Regions from separate parts of the Streptomyces sp. NPDC000134 genome, predicted to be linked through region 1. Evidence: riboswitches for the same ligand, from Rfam matches in the RefSeq annotation. Region 1 holds a riboswitch; the other holds the start of a gene.

Region 1 (7,364 bases):
CCGCAACCGCCCGCCCGGTGCTCCGGCAGCGTCACCCGGTCGGCGCCCTCCACCTCGAACCCGGCGTCCGCGATCATCTCCAGGTCCGCCTTCCCGGCCTGGCCCTCGCTGGTGAGGTAGTCGCCGAGGAAGACGGAGTTGGCCAGGTGCAGGGCCAGCGGCTGCAAGGTCCGCAGATGGACCTCCCGGCCGCCCGCGATGCGTACCTCCGCGTCCGGGCAGACGAACCGCGTCATCGCCAGGATGCGCAGGCACCGCTGCGGGGTGAGGTGCCACTCCTTCTCCAGCGGCGTGCCCTCCATCGGGATCAGGAAGTTCACCGGCACCGAGTCCGGGTCCAGCTCACGCAGCGAGAACACCACGTCGACCAGGTCCGCGTCGCTCTCGCCCATCCCGGCGATCAGCCCCGAGCACGCCGACAGCCCCGCCGCGTGCGCCTTGCGCACCGTGTCCACCCGGTCGGCGTAGGTGTGGGTGGTGGTGATCTCCCCGTAGGTCGCCTCGGAGGTGTTGAGGTTGTGGTTGTAGGCGTCCGCCCCGGCCGCGCGCAGCCGTTCCGCCTGGCCGTCCGAGAGCAGCCCGAGGCAGGCGCAGACCTCGACCTCCTCGTTGCGCTCCTTGATGGCCTTGATGGTCTCGGAGACCCGGTCCACGTCCCGGTCGGTCGGGCCCCGGCCGCTCGCCACCAGGCACACCCGCTTGGCGCCCCCGGCCACGCCCGCCGCGGCGGCCTCGGACGCCTGATCGGGCTTGAGCCAGGTGTACTTGAGGATTCCGGCCGTCGAGCCCAGCCGCTGCGAGCAGTAGGAGCAGTCCTCCGGGCAGAGCCCGGACTTGAGATTGACGAGATAGTTGAGTTTCACCCGTCGCCCGAACCAGTGCCGGCGCACCTTCCCGGCCGCGGCCACCACGTCGAGCAGATCGTCGTCGGAGGTCGCGAGGACGGCCAGCGCCTCCTCGCGGGTCGGCAGCTCGCGCCGAAGTCCCTTGTCCACCAGCGTGTTCAGCAGGTCCATGGGAGCCGATCCTGTCCTACCCGACGGCCCCGGGCAAAGGAGACTTCGCACAACGAAGACGGTTCGGTGTGTGGGTATCGCCACACTGTGCCCGGACGGCCGGGCCGCTAATGTCTGTGCACTGCCTACAAAAACCCGTCCGGGAGGGGCCCATGGCGTTCGGCTGGATCGACGAGCAGGCGGCCGCCCGCCACCGCGCCGGACTCACCCGGACCCTGCGCCCCCGCCCCGCCGACTCCCCGCTGCTGGACCTGGCCAGCAACGACTACCTGGGTCTGGCCCGGCACCCCGAGGTGACCGAGGGCGCGGTCCGGGCGGCCCGGACCTGGGGCGGGGGCGCGACCGGCTCCCGGCTCGTCACCGGTACCACCGCGCTGCACACCGAGCTCGAACGAGAACTGGCCGAATTCTGCGGCTTCGAGGCCGCCCTGGTCCTGTCCTCCGGCTACGCGGCCAACCTCGCCGCGGTCACCGCCCTCGCCCCGCACGGTTCGCTGCTCGTCTCCGACGCCGGCAACCACGCCTCCCTCATCGACGGCTGCCGACTGGCCCGCGGCACCAAGCAGGTCGTGGCGCACGCCGACCCGGACGCCGTGCGCAAGGCACTGGCGACGCACGAGGGGGCGGCGGTCGCGGTGTCGGACGCCGTCTTCTCCGTCGACGGCGACGCCGCCCCGCTGCCCGCCCTCGCCGCCGTGTGCCGGGAGTACGGCGCCGGGCTGATCGTCGACGACGCCCACGGCCTGGGCGTACTCGGCGACGGCGGCCGGGGCAGCGCGCGGGCGGCGGGACTCGCGGGCGCCGATGACGTGGTCGTCACGGTCACCCTCTCCAAGTCGCTGGGCAGCCAGGGCGGCGCGGTCCTCGGGCCCGCCCGGGTGATCGGCCACCTGGTCAACACCGCCCGGACGTTCATCTTCGACACCGGCCTCGCCCCGGCGGCGGCGGGCGCGGCCCTCGCGGCCCTGCGACTGCTGCGCCGGGAACCGGAACGGGCGGCGCGGGCCCGGGAGGTGGCGGACCTGCTGCACACGGAACTGACCACCGCGGGCCTGGACACGGTCCGGCCGGACGCCGCGGTGGTCTCGGTACGCGCCCCGTCCCCGGAGGGGGCTGTGCGCTGGGCGGCCGACTGCCGTGCGGCCGGCCTGAGCGTGGGCTGCTTCCGTCCTCCTTCCGTGCCCGATGGCATCTCACGGCTCAGGCTGACCGCTCGGGCGGACCTCTCCGGGGAACAGGTGGAACGCGCTGTGCGGTTGATCGGCGAGACGCGGCCATGAGTCGGCGTGGCACGGCCGTGCGTCGCTCGATGCCGGGCACTTCCTACATACGGGCGATCCGGTCGGCGAACCGGGTCCAGCTCTCGGGAGAGAACAGCAGCGCGGGCCCCGCCGGGTCCTTGGAGTCCCGTACGGCGAGCAGTCCGGCCCAGGGGCCGGCCGACGGACGGGCCGTCTCGACGCAGTTGTTCGCTCCGGTGCTGTAGCTGCTGCGCAGCCACCGCACTTCGGGCAGTCGGGTACAGGGAACGTGCCGGGGCAGTGCGGACATGGTGCCTCCTTATGCGCCGGCCGCTGTCGCGGCGATGAATTCCAGTGTGTCGTCGGGCGAAAGGGCGTGTTGTCGAAGGGCGTCGAAGGCCTCGGTATAGGCCTCCAGGTCTTCTTTACGCTCCAGATAGAGGCTACTCGTCAAGTGGTCGAGAACAACTACGTCCAGATCAGAAGTGCTCGAAAATGAGAAGATTACGAAAGAGCCGGTGACGCCGATATGCGCCCCGGCGCCGAACGGCAGCACTTGCAGGCGCACATGGGGCGACCGCCCCGCCTCGATCAGCCGATCGAGCTGGCGGGACATCACTTCCGGCCCGCCCACCTCCCGGCGCAGCACGGCCTCGTCCAGGACGGCGCTCAGCTCCAGCGGAGCCCCGGAGCGCAGCACGTTCTGCCGGGCCAGCCGCACCTCCACCAGCGCGTCCAGCCGTTCCTCGGAGAGCCCGTCCACGGCGGCCCGGGTGACCTCACGGGCGTACTCCGCGGTCTGGAGCAGCCCGGGGACGACGGTGGTCTCCAGCGTGCGCATCGCGTTGGCCTGGGACTCCAGGCTGATGAAGTCCCGGTACGTCGGCGGCAGCACCCCGCGGTAGGCGTGCGACCAGTGCTGCCGCTCCCCGCGGTCCTCCGAGCCCGCCAACACCAGGAGCAACTCCCGTAACTGGGGGTCGACCACGCCGTAGGCGTCCAGCAGCAGCCGTACGTCGGCGGGCTTGGCGCCGCTCGTGCCGGTCTCGATCCGGCTCACCTTGGACTGGTGCCAGCCCACCAGCCGGGCCGCCTCACCGCTGGTGATGCCCGCCGTCGTGCGCAGGGCGCGCAGTTCGGCGCCCAGCTTGCGGCGGCGCACCACCGGACCGTGCTGCATGGACCCCCACTCCCTTACTCCTTATGAGCCGCCGGAAAACGGTCTCGCGTCGCAGAGTTCACCGCTTCGAGCGACAGATATATGCATCTCTTGGTGGATCGCCACCCGTTACCGGGACGGTGATGGCACTCTGGCGACGAAGCACCAGTCCGGGACCGTACTCGAACCATCCGCTCCGTGTCGGACCGCGGTCCCGGCGGAAAGGGACGACCTCGCCATGGCAGACCATCTGGAAGCATCCGTCACTCTGCCGAGCGATCCAGCCTCGGTCTCCGCCGCCCGGACGTACGCGGTCGGCACGCTCACGGAGTGGGGGATGCCGTCGGACACGCAAGTGTCGGACACGGTCCGGCTGATCGTCTCGGAGCTGGCGGCCAACGTGGTGCAGCACACCCTGGGGCTGTCGCCGACCTTCACGGTGCATCTGGCGCTGGACCGGGACGAGAGGCTGTTCATCGGTGTCACGGACAGCCACCCCGGTCTGCCCAAGCGGCTCCCCGCGGCCGTCCAGCAGGACAACGGGCGGGGGCTGGTCATCATCCGCTCCCTCACCGCGGAGTGCGGGGGCCGGTTCCGGGTCCGCCCCACCCGCGGGGGCGGCAAGACGGTCTCGGTCGAACTCCCCTGGTCCGGCCCGCCCGCTCCGGTCCCGGCGAGAGGCCGCGGGAACCGCCGGCGGGCCTGAGGGACACGGCGTCCCGGGCCGGGCGGACGCATGGCCTGCCGCCGTCAGCGGGAGCGGGTGACCGGCGTCCGCCGGGCCGGCACCGGGCGGGACCGGGCGCGGCGGGCGGGGGCCGGGACGCGACGCGGTGCCCGGGGGGCGACCCGCGTGGTGGTATGGGGGGACGCCTCCGAGGCGGCGTTCGAGGGCGCGTTCGGGGCGGCGTCCGAAGAGGTTTCCGCGGACCCCGTCGAGGCGGTCCCGGCACCGCGGTCGGCGGTCAGCCCGGCGCGGCGGACCAGCCGGGGCAGCAGCCCCCACAGCCCCAGGCACGCCAGCAGCGTCGCCGCCCCCGCCGCCAGACCGCCGGCCCGGCCGGTCGTGACGTCCACGACGAGCAGCACGGACCCGGTGAACGCGAAGACCAGGACGCCCAGGCCGGCCGAGGCGAGCCGGGAGGAGACCTGCACGATGCGGGGCTTGGCGCCCTGCTGGAACAGCGAGCGGTGCAGCGCGGCCGGCGCGGTGAACAGCGTCGCGGCCAGCACCACCAGCAGCAGCGTCGCGACGTAGACGGCCCGCTGGAACGTGTCGAGTTCCGTGAAGCGCGAGGTGAAGGCCAGCGACAGCAGGAACGCGAAGAGGATCTGCACCCCCGTCTGGGTGACCCGCAGTTCCTGGAGCAGCTCCACGAAGTTGCGGTCGGCGCGCTGGAGCGGCGTCTCGTTGCGGGCGGTACAGGGACGGTGGTCGGCCATGCCGAACGGGTAACCGCTCGGGCGCGTGTCAAGCCCCCGAGCGGCCCCTACAGGCCCGTACGCGGCCCCGCGACCGTCCGCGACGGTGCGGCGGTCACCTGCGGCCGTACGGGCCCGGCCGGATCACTTGACCCGGCCGTACCAGACGCTCCTGGTCCAGATCTTCTGCAGGCGCACCACGTCCCCGGTCTTCGGGGCGTGCCAGATCTTGCCCTTGCCGGCGTAGATGCCCACGTGGTAGACGCTCCGGCCGGAGTGGAAGAACACCAGGTCCCCGGCCTTGCGGTGGCCGGCGGAGATGTGGCGCGTCTTGTTGTACTGCTGGGCCGCCGTGCGGGGCAGCTTCTTGCCGGCCTTCTTGAACGAGTACAGCGTCAGCCCGGAGCAGTCGAACCGGGACGGCCCGGTGGCCCCGTAGCGGTACGGGGCGCCCTTCTTGGAGGCCGCGATCTTCAGCGCCTTCGTCGCAGGGGCGGCCGCGGCGGCCTCGGCGGCGATGCCGGGAACCACGATCGAGCCGCCGACGGCGGCGATGGTGAGGGCCGAGGCCGTACCGGCACGGGCCATGAGCGACGGGACACGATTGAGCGCAGTCATGCGCAACCCTTCGTCAGCCGCCTGTGAAGGATGACCTGTCGGATTCGGGCTGGCGAAGTTGCCCGGCCGCACGAGTGCGGCTTCACCCCAAGGGCTGCTCGGCCCGGCGCCTTCCGCGGAAGACGGCCGTACCGGCGACCCGTCATGCTCGGGTCCTCCACTCCTGCCGATCCACTCCTGTCGACCGGTCATCCGGGCGGCGGCAGGACTCGGCGTCCGCCCGGATCGCCCCGCCGCTGCGGCGGGGTCTTGTCGTCAGTCAGGGATCTTGACGCACTTACGTCCGAAATTCCCAACGGAACCGGGGATTTGTGTTGTTACTCACCACTCACCCGTTCGGGTGGAAGTCGCTCTGTTCGACCCGGCGGCGCGGCGGCCGGGGCTCCCCGGACCAGCGGCGGAGCGGCTCTTCGCGCTGGTGGGGCACGCGCGTCGCGCAAGCCGGAGGGGCCCGGAGAACGGCGTGTGCGTACGCCGAAAGGCCGTACCCCGTTCGGCCCTGACCGCCCCCGATCCGGACACCCCGCGCGGCGGTCCGGGCGGGCGCCGCGCCAACTGCCGCCGGACGGCGGCGGGGTGCCCCCCCGGCACGCCGCGCCGCCGACCGGAGCGGGCCGTCCCGACGTCACAGATGACGTACCGGCGGCTCCGGGTCAGGTCCAGGCAAAAGGACTATCAAGAAGTAACCCGGAGCAACGGACCTTGATCATTACTGGGTTAACGTGACCGAAACGCGGCGCAACTAGCCTGCGGACCCGGTCACCTGCGACTTCTCCCCGGTGGCCGCGCGGCAGCCGGACCCGTCGCGGTCCGGTGCGAAGACTGTGAGGTGGGACGTGCAACTGACCCCGCACGAGCAAGAGCGGCTGCTCATCCATGTGGCGGCCGACGTCGCCGAGAAGCGCCGGGCCCGAGGGGTGAAGCTCAATCACCCCGAGGCGGTCGCCCTCATCACCTCGCACGTCCTGGAAGGCGCCCGGGACGGCCGCACGGTCGCGGAACTGATGGCCTCCGGACGCCGGTTGCTCACCCGTGACGACGTCATGGAGGGCATCCCGGAGATGATCCACGACGTCCAGGTCGAGGCCACCTTCCCGGACGGCACCAAGCTCGTCACCGTCCACGACCCGATCGTCTGAGGGGGAACGCCGTGATTCCCGGAGAGATCCTCTTCGCCGACGGGCCGATCGTCTACAACGAGGGCCGCGAGGTCACCCGGCTGACCGTCCTCAACGCCGCCGACCGGCCCGTGCAGGTCGGCTCGCACTACCACTTCGCCGAGGCCAACCCCGGCCTGGACTTCGACCGCGCCGCGGCGCGCGGCAAGCGGCTCGACATCCCCGCCGGCACCGCCGTCCGGTTCGAGCCCGGCATCCCCGTCGACGTCGGACTCGTCCCCCTCGCGGGCGCCCGGACCGTGCCCGGACTGCGCGGGGAGACCGGAGGTGCCCTCGATGCCTGAGATCTCCCGCCCCGCCTACGCCGACCTGTTCGGCCCCACCGCCGGCGACCGCATCCGGCTCGCCGACACCGACCTGCTGATCGAGATCGAGGAGGACCGCTCCGGCGGCCCCGGACACTCCGGCGAGGAGGCCGTGTTCGGCGGCGGCAAGGTCATCCGCGAGTCCATGGGCCAGTCCCGGGCCACCCGCGCCGAGGGCACCCCCGACACCGTCATCACCGGCGTGGTGATCGTCGACCACTGGGGCATCATCAAGGCCGACGTCGGCATCCGCGACGGCCGGATCACCGGCATCGGCAAGGCCGGCAACCCCGACACCATGGACGGCGTCCACCCCGACCTCGTCATCGGCCCCGAGACCGAGATCATCGCCGGCAACGGGCGAATCCTGACCGCCGGTGCCGTCGACGCGCACGTGCACTTCATCTGCCCGCAGGTCGCCGACG
Region 2 (7,364 bases), on a different contig from region 1:
GAGCGTGACGATTCTGGAGAACATCCGGGGACCACGCGACCTGAAGGCGCTGTCCGAAGCAGAACTGGTCGAACTGTCCGAGGAGATACGCGAGTTCCTGGTGCACGCGGTCGCCAGGACCGGCGGTCACCTCGGACCCAATCTGGGGGTGGTCGAACTCACCGTCGCGCTGCACCGGGTCTTCGACTCACCGGTCGACCGCATCCTGTGGGACACCGGCCACCAGAGCTACGTGCACAAACTCCTGACCGGGCGTCAGGACTTCTCCAAACTGCGCGGCAAGGGCGGCCTGTCGGGCTACCCCTCCCGCGAGGAGTCCGAGCACGACGTCATCGAGAACAGCCACGCCTCCACCGTCCTCGGCTGGGCCGACGGCCTCGCCAAGGCCCGCGACGTGCGGGGCGGGCAGGGACACGTGGTCGCCGTCATCGGCGACGGGGCGCTCACCGGCGGCATGGCCTGGGAGGCGCTGAACAACATCGCCGCCGCCAAGGACCGGCCGCTGATCATCGTCGTCAACGACAACGAGCGGTCCTACGCGCCCACCATCGGCGGCCTCGCCAACCACCTGGCGACCCTGCGCACCACCGACGGCTACGAGAAGATGCTGGCCTGGGGCAAGGACGTCCTCCAGCGCACCCCCGTGGTCGGCAACACCGTCTACGAGGCGCTGCACGGCGCCAAGAAGGGCTTCAAGGACGCGTTCGCCCCGCAGGGCCTCTTCGAGGACCTCGGCCTGAAGTACGTCGGCCCGATCGACGGGCACGACATCGGAGCCGTGGAGTCGGCCCTCCGCCGGGCCAAGCGCTTCCACGGGCCCGTACTGGTGCACTGCCTCACGGAGAAGGGCCGCGGCTACGGACCCGCCCTCGCCCACGAGGAGGACCACTTCCACGCCGTCGGCGCGATGGACCCGCTGACCTGCGAACCGCTGACGCCCGCCGGCGGACCCTCGTGGACCTCGGTGTTCGGCGAGGAGATCACCCGGATCGGCGAGGAGCGCGAGGACGTCGTGGCGATCACGGCGGCCATGCTGCACCCGGTGGGCCTGGGCAGGTTCGCCGAGCGGTTCCCGGACCGGGTCTGGGACGTCGGCATCGCCGAGCAGCACGCCGCAGTCTCCGCGGCCGGCCTGGCCACCGGCGGACTGCACCCGGTCGTCGCCGTCTACGCCACCTTCCTCAACCGCGCCTTCGACCAGGTGCTGATGGACGTCGCCCTGCACCGCTGCGGCGTGACCTTCGTACTGGACCGGGCGGGCGTCACCGGTGCCGACGGCCCCTCGCACAACGGCATGTGGGACATGTCGGTCCTCCAGGTCGTCCCCGGTCTGCGCATCGCCGCCCCGCGCGACGCCGACCAGCTCCGCGCCCAGTTGCGCGAGGCCGTCGCCGTCGACGACGCGCCGACGCTGCTGCGCTTCCCCAAGGAGGCGGTGGGGCCCGCCGTCCCCGCCGTGGACCGGATCGGCGGCCTCGACGTGCTGCACCGGGCGGACGACCCCCAGGTGCTGCTCGTCGCCGTCGGCGTGCTGGCGCCCGTCTGCCTCCAGGCCGCCGAACTGCTGGCGGCCCGGGGCATCGGGTGCACGGTCGTCGACCCGCGCTGGGTCAAGCCCGTCGACCCCGCCCTGCCCGGCCTCGCCGCCCGGCACCGCCTGGTCGCCGTCGTCGAGGACAACAGCCGCGCGGCCGGCGTCGGCTCCGCGGTGGCGCTGGCCCTGGGCGACGCCGAAGTCGACGTACCCGTACGCCGGTTCGGCATCCCGGAACAGTTCCTCGCGCACGCCAAACGCGCCGAGGTGCTCGCCGACATCGGCCTCACCCCGGTGGAGATCGCCGGCCGGATCAGCGCGAGCCTGGCCGTCGAGGAGCAGCGGACGGACGACGGCCGGGCCGTCACGCCAGTGCAAGGAGAGAACTGAATGACGAAGGAGTTCGACCTCGGCGCGCTGCTGGCCGAGCGGGGGAACGAGCGGTACGAGCTGCACACCCGGCACCTCAACCACCAGCTCCCGCGCATGCTGCGCACCATCGGCTTCGACAAGGTCTACGAGCGCGGCGAGGGCGCCTACTTCTGGGACGCGGACGGCGCCGACTACCTCGACATGCTCGCCGGGTTCGGCGTGATGGGCCTCGGCCGCCACCACCCCGTGGTCCGCAAGGCGCTGCACGACGTCCTCGACGCCTCCCTCGCCGACCTGACCCGCTTCGACTGCCAGCCGCTGCCCGGCCTGCTCGCCGAGAAACTGCTGTCCTACAGCCCGCACCTGGACCGGGTGTTCTTCGGCAACAGCGGTACGGAGGCGGTCGAGACGGCCCTGAAGTTCGCCCGGTACGCCACCGGCAAGCCCCGCGTCCTGTACTGCGCGCACGCCTTCCACGGCCTGACCACCGGCTCGCTCTCCGTCAACGGCGAGACCGGCTTCCGGGACGGCTTCGCCCCGCTGCTGCCCGACACGGCCGTACCCCTCGGCGATCTCGACGCGCTCGCCCGGGAGCTGGAGAAGGGCGACGTCGCCGCGCTGATCGTGGAGCCGGTCCAGGGCAAGGGCGTGCACGAGCCCCCGCCCGGCTATCTGCGGGCCGCGCAGGAACTGCTGCACCGGCACAAGGCGCTGCTCATCGCCGACGAGGTGCAGACCGGCCTCGGCCGCACCGGCGCCTTCTACGCCTACCAGCACGAGGGGGGCGTCGAACCCGACCTGATCTGCGTCGCCAAGGCGCTCTCCGGCGGCTACGTCCCGGTCGGCGCCACGCTCGGCAAGGACTGGATCTTCAAGAAGGTGTACTCGTCGATGGACCGGGTGCTCGTCCACTCGGCGAGCTTCGGCTCCAACGCCCAGGCCATGGCGGCCGGCCTCGCGGTCCTGCACGTCATGGAGGACGAGGGGATCGTGGCGCGTGCGGCGGCCACGGGCGAGCGGCTGAAGTCCCGGCTGACCGAACTCGTCGACAAGTACGAACTGCTCGCCGACGTACGCGGCCGGGGGCTGATGATCGGGATCGAGTTCGGCCGGCCGAAGTCGCTGAAGCTGCGCTCCCGCTGGACCATGCTCCAGGCCGCCCGCAAGGGGCTCTTCGCGCAGATGGTGGTCGTGCCGCTGCTCCAGCGCCATCGCGTCCTCACCCAGGTCTCCGGCGACCACCTGGAGGTCATCAAGCTGATCCCGCCGCTGATCATCGGGGAGCGGGAGGTGGACCGGTTCGTGGACGCCTTCACCGAGGTCATGGACGACGCGCACAACGGCGGCGGTCTGATGTGGGACTTCGGCCGGACACTGGTGAAGCAGGCCGTCGCCCACCGGTGAGCGCTTTTTGCCTCGGAGGCAAGGAAATTGCCTCTGAGGCACATCTCGGGCTCAATGGAGTCATGAGCCGACCCGAGTCCGTACCGCCGGACGGGCCCGCCGAAACGGTGCCCGCCGTGGCGCCGCGACTGCGGGCCCTGCGCCGCCGGGCCGCCCTCACCCTGGAGACGGCGGCCCGCGCCGCCGGGCTCTCGCCCGCGCACCTGTCCCGGCTGGAGACCGGGCAGCGCCAGCCCTCGCTGCCGATGCTGCTCGCCCTCGCCAGGATCTACGGTACGACCGTCTCCGAGCTGCTCGGTGAGACGGCCGCCGAACGGGACGCCGTGATCAGCGCCGCCGACATGGAACCGACCCGGGCCGGCGGCTGGACGTACTGGCAGGCCGGCGCCCCCGGCCGCGGGATGCAGGCACTGCGCGTCCATGTGCCGCACGGCTCGCAGGGCGACATCGTGCGGGTGCACCCCGGCGAGGAGTGGCTGCACGTCCTGCGGGGCAGGCTGCGGCTGCGCCTCGGGGACGCGGTGCACCGGCTCGGGCCCGGGGACGGCGCGCACTTCGACTCGCTGACCCCGCACCGCATCGCCGCCGAGGACGACGACGGCGTCGACCTGCTCTTCGTCCACACCCTGCTGCAGAGTCCCACGGCCGCGCTGTGCCTGGGACCGACGAACGGAGACGCCCCGTGAGGGACATGGAGGAGAAGTTCCCCCGCGCGCTGTGGGTGCGGCTGATCATCTACATCGCCGTCGGGCACGTCTTCGCGGCCTTCGTCTACCTGCTCTTCGAGGTGGGCGCCAAGTAGCCGGGGCGGGCCGGGGCCGGGCGGCCGGGCCGGCTCAGTCCAGCAGGCGCTCGCGCAGGCGGTCGCGGATCTCCGGGGTGAGGCCCAGGCCCCGCTCCAGATAGGCGTCGACGCCGCCCCAGGTCTCCTCGACCGTCTCGAACGCCGCCGTCAGATACTCGGCGCGGGCGTCGAACAGGGGGCTCAGCAGCTCCATGACCTCGGGGGAGTAGGCCGACTCCGAGGAACCGCTGCGGCGCACCTTGTAGCGGCGGTGCGTGGCGTTCGACTTCAGGTAGTCCTCGACGATGGCCTCGCGCTCGACGCCCAGCGCCAGCAGCGTCACCGCGATCGACAGGCCCGCGCGGTCCTTGCCGGCCGCGCAGTGCATCAGCGCCGGGACACTGTCCTCGGCGAGCGCGCGCAGCACCCGGGAGTGCTCGGCGGTCCGCTCGGTGACGATCGTGCGGTACGAGGCGGTCATCCGGGCCGCGCCCTTGCCGTCGGCGAGGATCTCCCGGAGCTGGTCGAGGTCGCCGTCGCGGACCATCCGCCAGAACTCCGCGCCGTCGGCGGGGTCGGACAGCGGCAGGTTCACGTTGCGCACGCCCGGGAGCGCCACGTCGGGGCCCTCCAGCCGCTGGTCGGCGGCGTTGCGGAAGTCGAAGACCGTGTGCAGGCCCAGGGAGGCGAGGAACGCCGCGTCCTCCTCGGTCGCGTGGGCCAGGTGGCCGCTGCGGAACAGCACTCCGTACCGCACCCGACGGCCGTCCACGGTGGGCAGCCCGCCCACGTCACGGAAATTGCGCACACCGGCCAGCTCGGGCTCGGTCGACGGGACCTGCTGCGTCACGTGGACTCCCTCCCACTACGTCCCGCGGACGAGGCTCGTCGGCGGGCATCACCTGACGATACGGCATGGCCCGCCCGCTCTTATGGGCCCCGCTTCTCCGAATGTGCCGTATCTGGGCTTTGTGTCCGAATTGGTGGCTTCATTACTGCTCGGTCCGGAATAAAGACCGGGGTGCCGGGAGGGCGTGAGCAGCGTCATATCCCTGACGGATCGTCGGGCGTCATGTTCACGTAATAAAGCCCCTTTTCAAGGGCGTTCGTACCCGGTGAAGATCCAGAATTCCACGGAGGATGACTGCGGAATCCCATAAAGGATCACGGGAAACGGCTTTATCGGCAACCCCAGGCTTGTCTCTTTGCGTCCTGGTCCCTTACGTTCACCTCCGATCCGGACGGACGCCTAATCCTGCCGCCGACCGGAGCCGCACCCATCCACCACCCGTAACGGCAGGAACGGGGGACCCACAGGAATTCCGCCTGTTCCGGTCTCCGGAACGGCTAGGGGTAAAGCCGCGTCACGACGCGGCCGGGCAGCTCCAGCCCGCACCCGACAGCTCACCTCGTAGGCGCCGGAGAAGGAATTCGACATGCCCGCGAAGGGTAAGCACCGCCGTACCAGGACCCAGCGTCTGACCCGTACCATCGCCGTCGCCGGAACCGGCGGCGCGGCGCTCGCGCTTCCGCTCATGGGGGCCACCGGAGCCCACGCCGCTCCCGCCCACTCCGTTTCCGAAAAGGCCGTGCAGTCCCTTCCGGCCGCCGCGCAGAAGGCCGCCGGGAAGAACTCCGCCGGCGCCTCGGAAAAGCGGACGTACACCGTGCGCACCGGCGACTACCTGTCGAAGATCGCCGACGAGCAGAAGGTCAGCGGCGGCTGGAAGAAGCTGTACGAGGACAACCGCGAAGCCGTCGGCTCCGACCCGTCCCTGATCCACCCCGGACTGAAGCTCTCCCTCACCGGCCCGGCTGCGGCCGCGAAGAGCACCGGGTCCGCGGCGAAGCCGTCCGAGCCGGCCGCGCGGTCGACGGAGTCCGCCGCCAAGACCACGGAGTCCGCGGCGCAGTCCTCGGAGTCCGCCGCGAAGACCACCGGGTCGTCGGCCGCCGAGGACACCGGCGGCCAGGCCGCCGGGACCTCCGGCGGTTACGTCTCCCCGGTGGCCGGCGGCGCCGTCGGCACCCCGTACCACCAGTCCGGCAGCATGTGGTCCAGCGGCTACCACACCGGCACCGACTTCGTCGTCCCGACCGGCACCTCGCTGAAGGCCGTCGGCGCGGGCACCGTCGTCTCCGCCGGGTGGGGCGGCGCGTACGGCAACCAGGTCGTCATCAAGCTCGCCGACGGCTACTACGCCCAGTACGCCCACCTGTCCTCGCTCTCCGTCTCCAGCGGCCAGACCGTGACCGCCGGGCAGCAGGTCGGACTCTCCGGCGCCACCGGCAACGTGACCGGCCCGCACCTGCACTTCGAGATCCGCACCACCCCGGACTACGGCTCGGACGTGGACCCGCTCGCCTACCTGCGCTCGCACGGCGTCTCCGTCTGAGACACCCCCGCGTACCGCCGCACACCGCCGAAGGCCGGACCCCGTCCCCGGGGCCGGCCTTCGCCGCGTCCAGTTGTCCGGGCGTCCAGTTATTCCGGAATTGGCCAACCCTTTACGAGTGGCCTATCTCACCGCACGTCAACCCCCTCCTACGGTCGCGTAGGTCACAATCCAAGGTGAATCATGGGCCGACGTGGCAGACGATTCGAAGAGTGACAGCAGAGCAGTGATCGGGTCGTACGTGGCGGTGGGGGACAGCTTCACCGAGGGCGTCGGCGACCCCGGCCCCGACGGGGCGTTCGTCGGCTGGGCCGACCGCCTCGCCGTCCTGCTCGCCGACCGGCGACCCGAGGGCGGCTTCACCTACACCAACCTGGCCGTACGCGGGAAACTGCTCGACCAGGTCGTCGCGGACCAGGTGCCGCAGGCGGCCGGACTCGCCCCCGACCTGGTCTCCTTCTGCGCGGGCGGCAACGACATCATCCGCCCCGGCACGGACCCCGACGAGGTGGCCGAGCGGTTCGAGCGGGCGGTCGCCGCGCTCACCGCCACCGCCGGGACGGTGCTGGTGACGACCGGGTTCGACACCCGCCGGGTGCCCGTCCTCAAGCATCTGCGCGGCAAGATCGCCACGTACAACGGGCATGTGCGGGCCGTCGCCGACCGCTACGGTTGCCCCGTGCTCGACCTGTGGTCGCTGCGCAGCATCCAGGACCGCCGGGCCTGGGACAGGGACCGGCTGCACCTCTCGCCCGAGGGGCACACGCGCGTGGCGCTCCGCGCCGGACAGGCCCTCGGCCTGCCGGTGCCGGCCGACCCCGAGCAGCCCTGGCCCCCGCTGCCGCCGCGCGGCACGCTGGAGGTCCGGCGGGAC

What was found. Region 1 has a riboswitch for cyclic di-AMP ahead of ACFY32_RS14030 (C40 family peptidase). Riboswitches for the same ligand answer to the same signal wherever they lie in the genome.
Region 2: another riboswitch for cyclic di-AMP. It lies ahead of ACFY32_RS33255 (peptidoglycan DD-metalloendopeptidase family protein); the one in region 1 lies ahead of ACFY32_RS14030 (C40 family peptidase).

The regions. Positions count from the first base shown of each region.
Region 1 is NZ_JBIAZN010000008.1:118,086-125,449, forward strand. Features, by position in the region: gene bioB (biotin synthase BioB) at 1-1,016, opposite strand, end outside; gene ACFY32_RS14005 (8-amino-7-oxononanoate synthase) at 1,169-2,296, shown strand; gene ACFY32_RS14010 (DUF397 domain-containing protein) at 2,340-2,567, opposite strand; gene ACFY32_RS14015 (helix-turn-helix transcriptional regulator) at 2,577-3,437, opposite strand; gene ACFY32_RS14020 (ATP-binding protein) at 3,655-4,122, shown strand; gene ACFY32_RS14025 (DUF6328 family protein) at 4,167-4,859, opposite strand; gene ACFY32_RS14030 (C40 family peptidase) at 4,983-5,456, opposite strand; cyclic di-AMP (ydaO/yuaA leader) riboswitch at 5,460-5,681, opposite strand; gene ACFY32_RS14035 (urease subunit gamma) at 6,293-6,595, shown strand; gene ACFY32_RS14040 (urease subunit beta) at 6,607-6,918, shown strand; gene ACFY32_RS14045 (urease subunit alpha) at 6,911-7,364, shown strand, end outside.
Region 2 is NZ_JBIAZN010000037.1:191-7,554, forward strand. Features, by position in the region: gene dxs (1-deoxy-D-xylulose-5-phosphate synthase) at 5-1,924, shown strand; gene ACFY32_RS33235 (aspartate aminotransferase family protein) at 1,925-3,310, shown strand; gene ACFY32_RS33240 (XRE family transcriptional regulator) at 3,373-3,996, shown strand; gene ACFY32_RS33245 (DUF6126 family protein) at 3,993-4,112, shown strand; gene ACFY32_RS33250 (tyrosine-protein phosphatase) at 4,147-4,944, opposite strand; cyclic di-AMP (ydaO/yuaA leader) riboswitch at 5,331-5,527, shown strand; gene ACFY32_RS33255 (peptidoglycan DD-metalloendopeptidase family protein) at 5,531-6,490, shown strand; gene ACFY32_RS33260 (SGNH/GDSL hydrolase family protein) at 6,717-7,364, shown strand, end outside.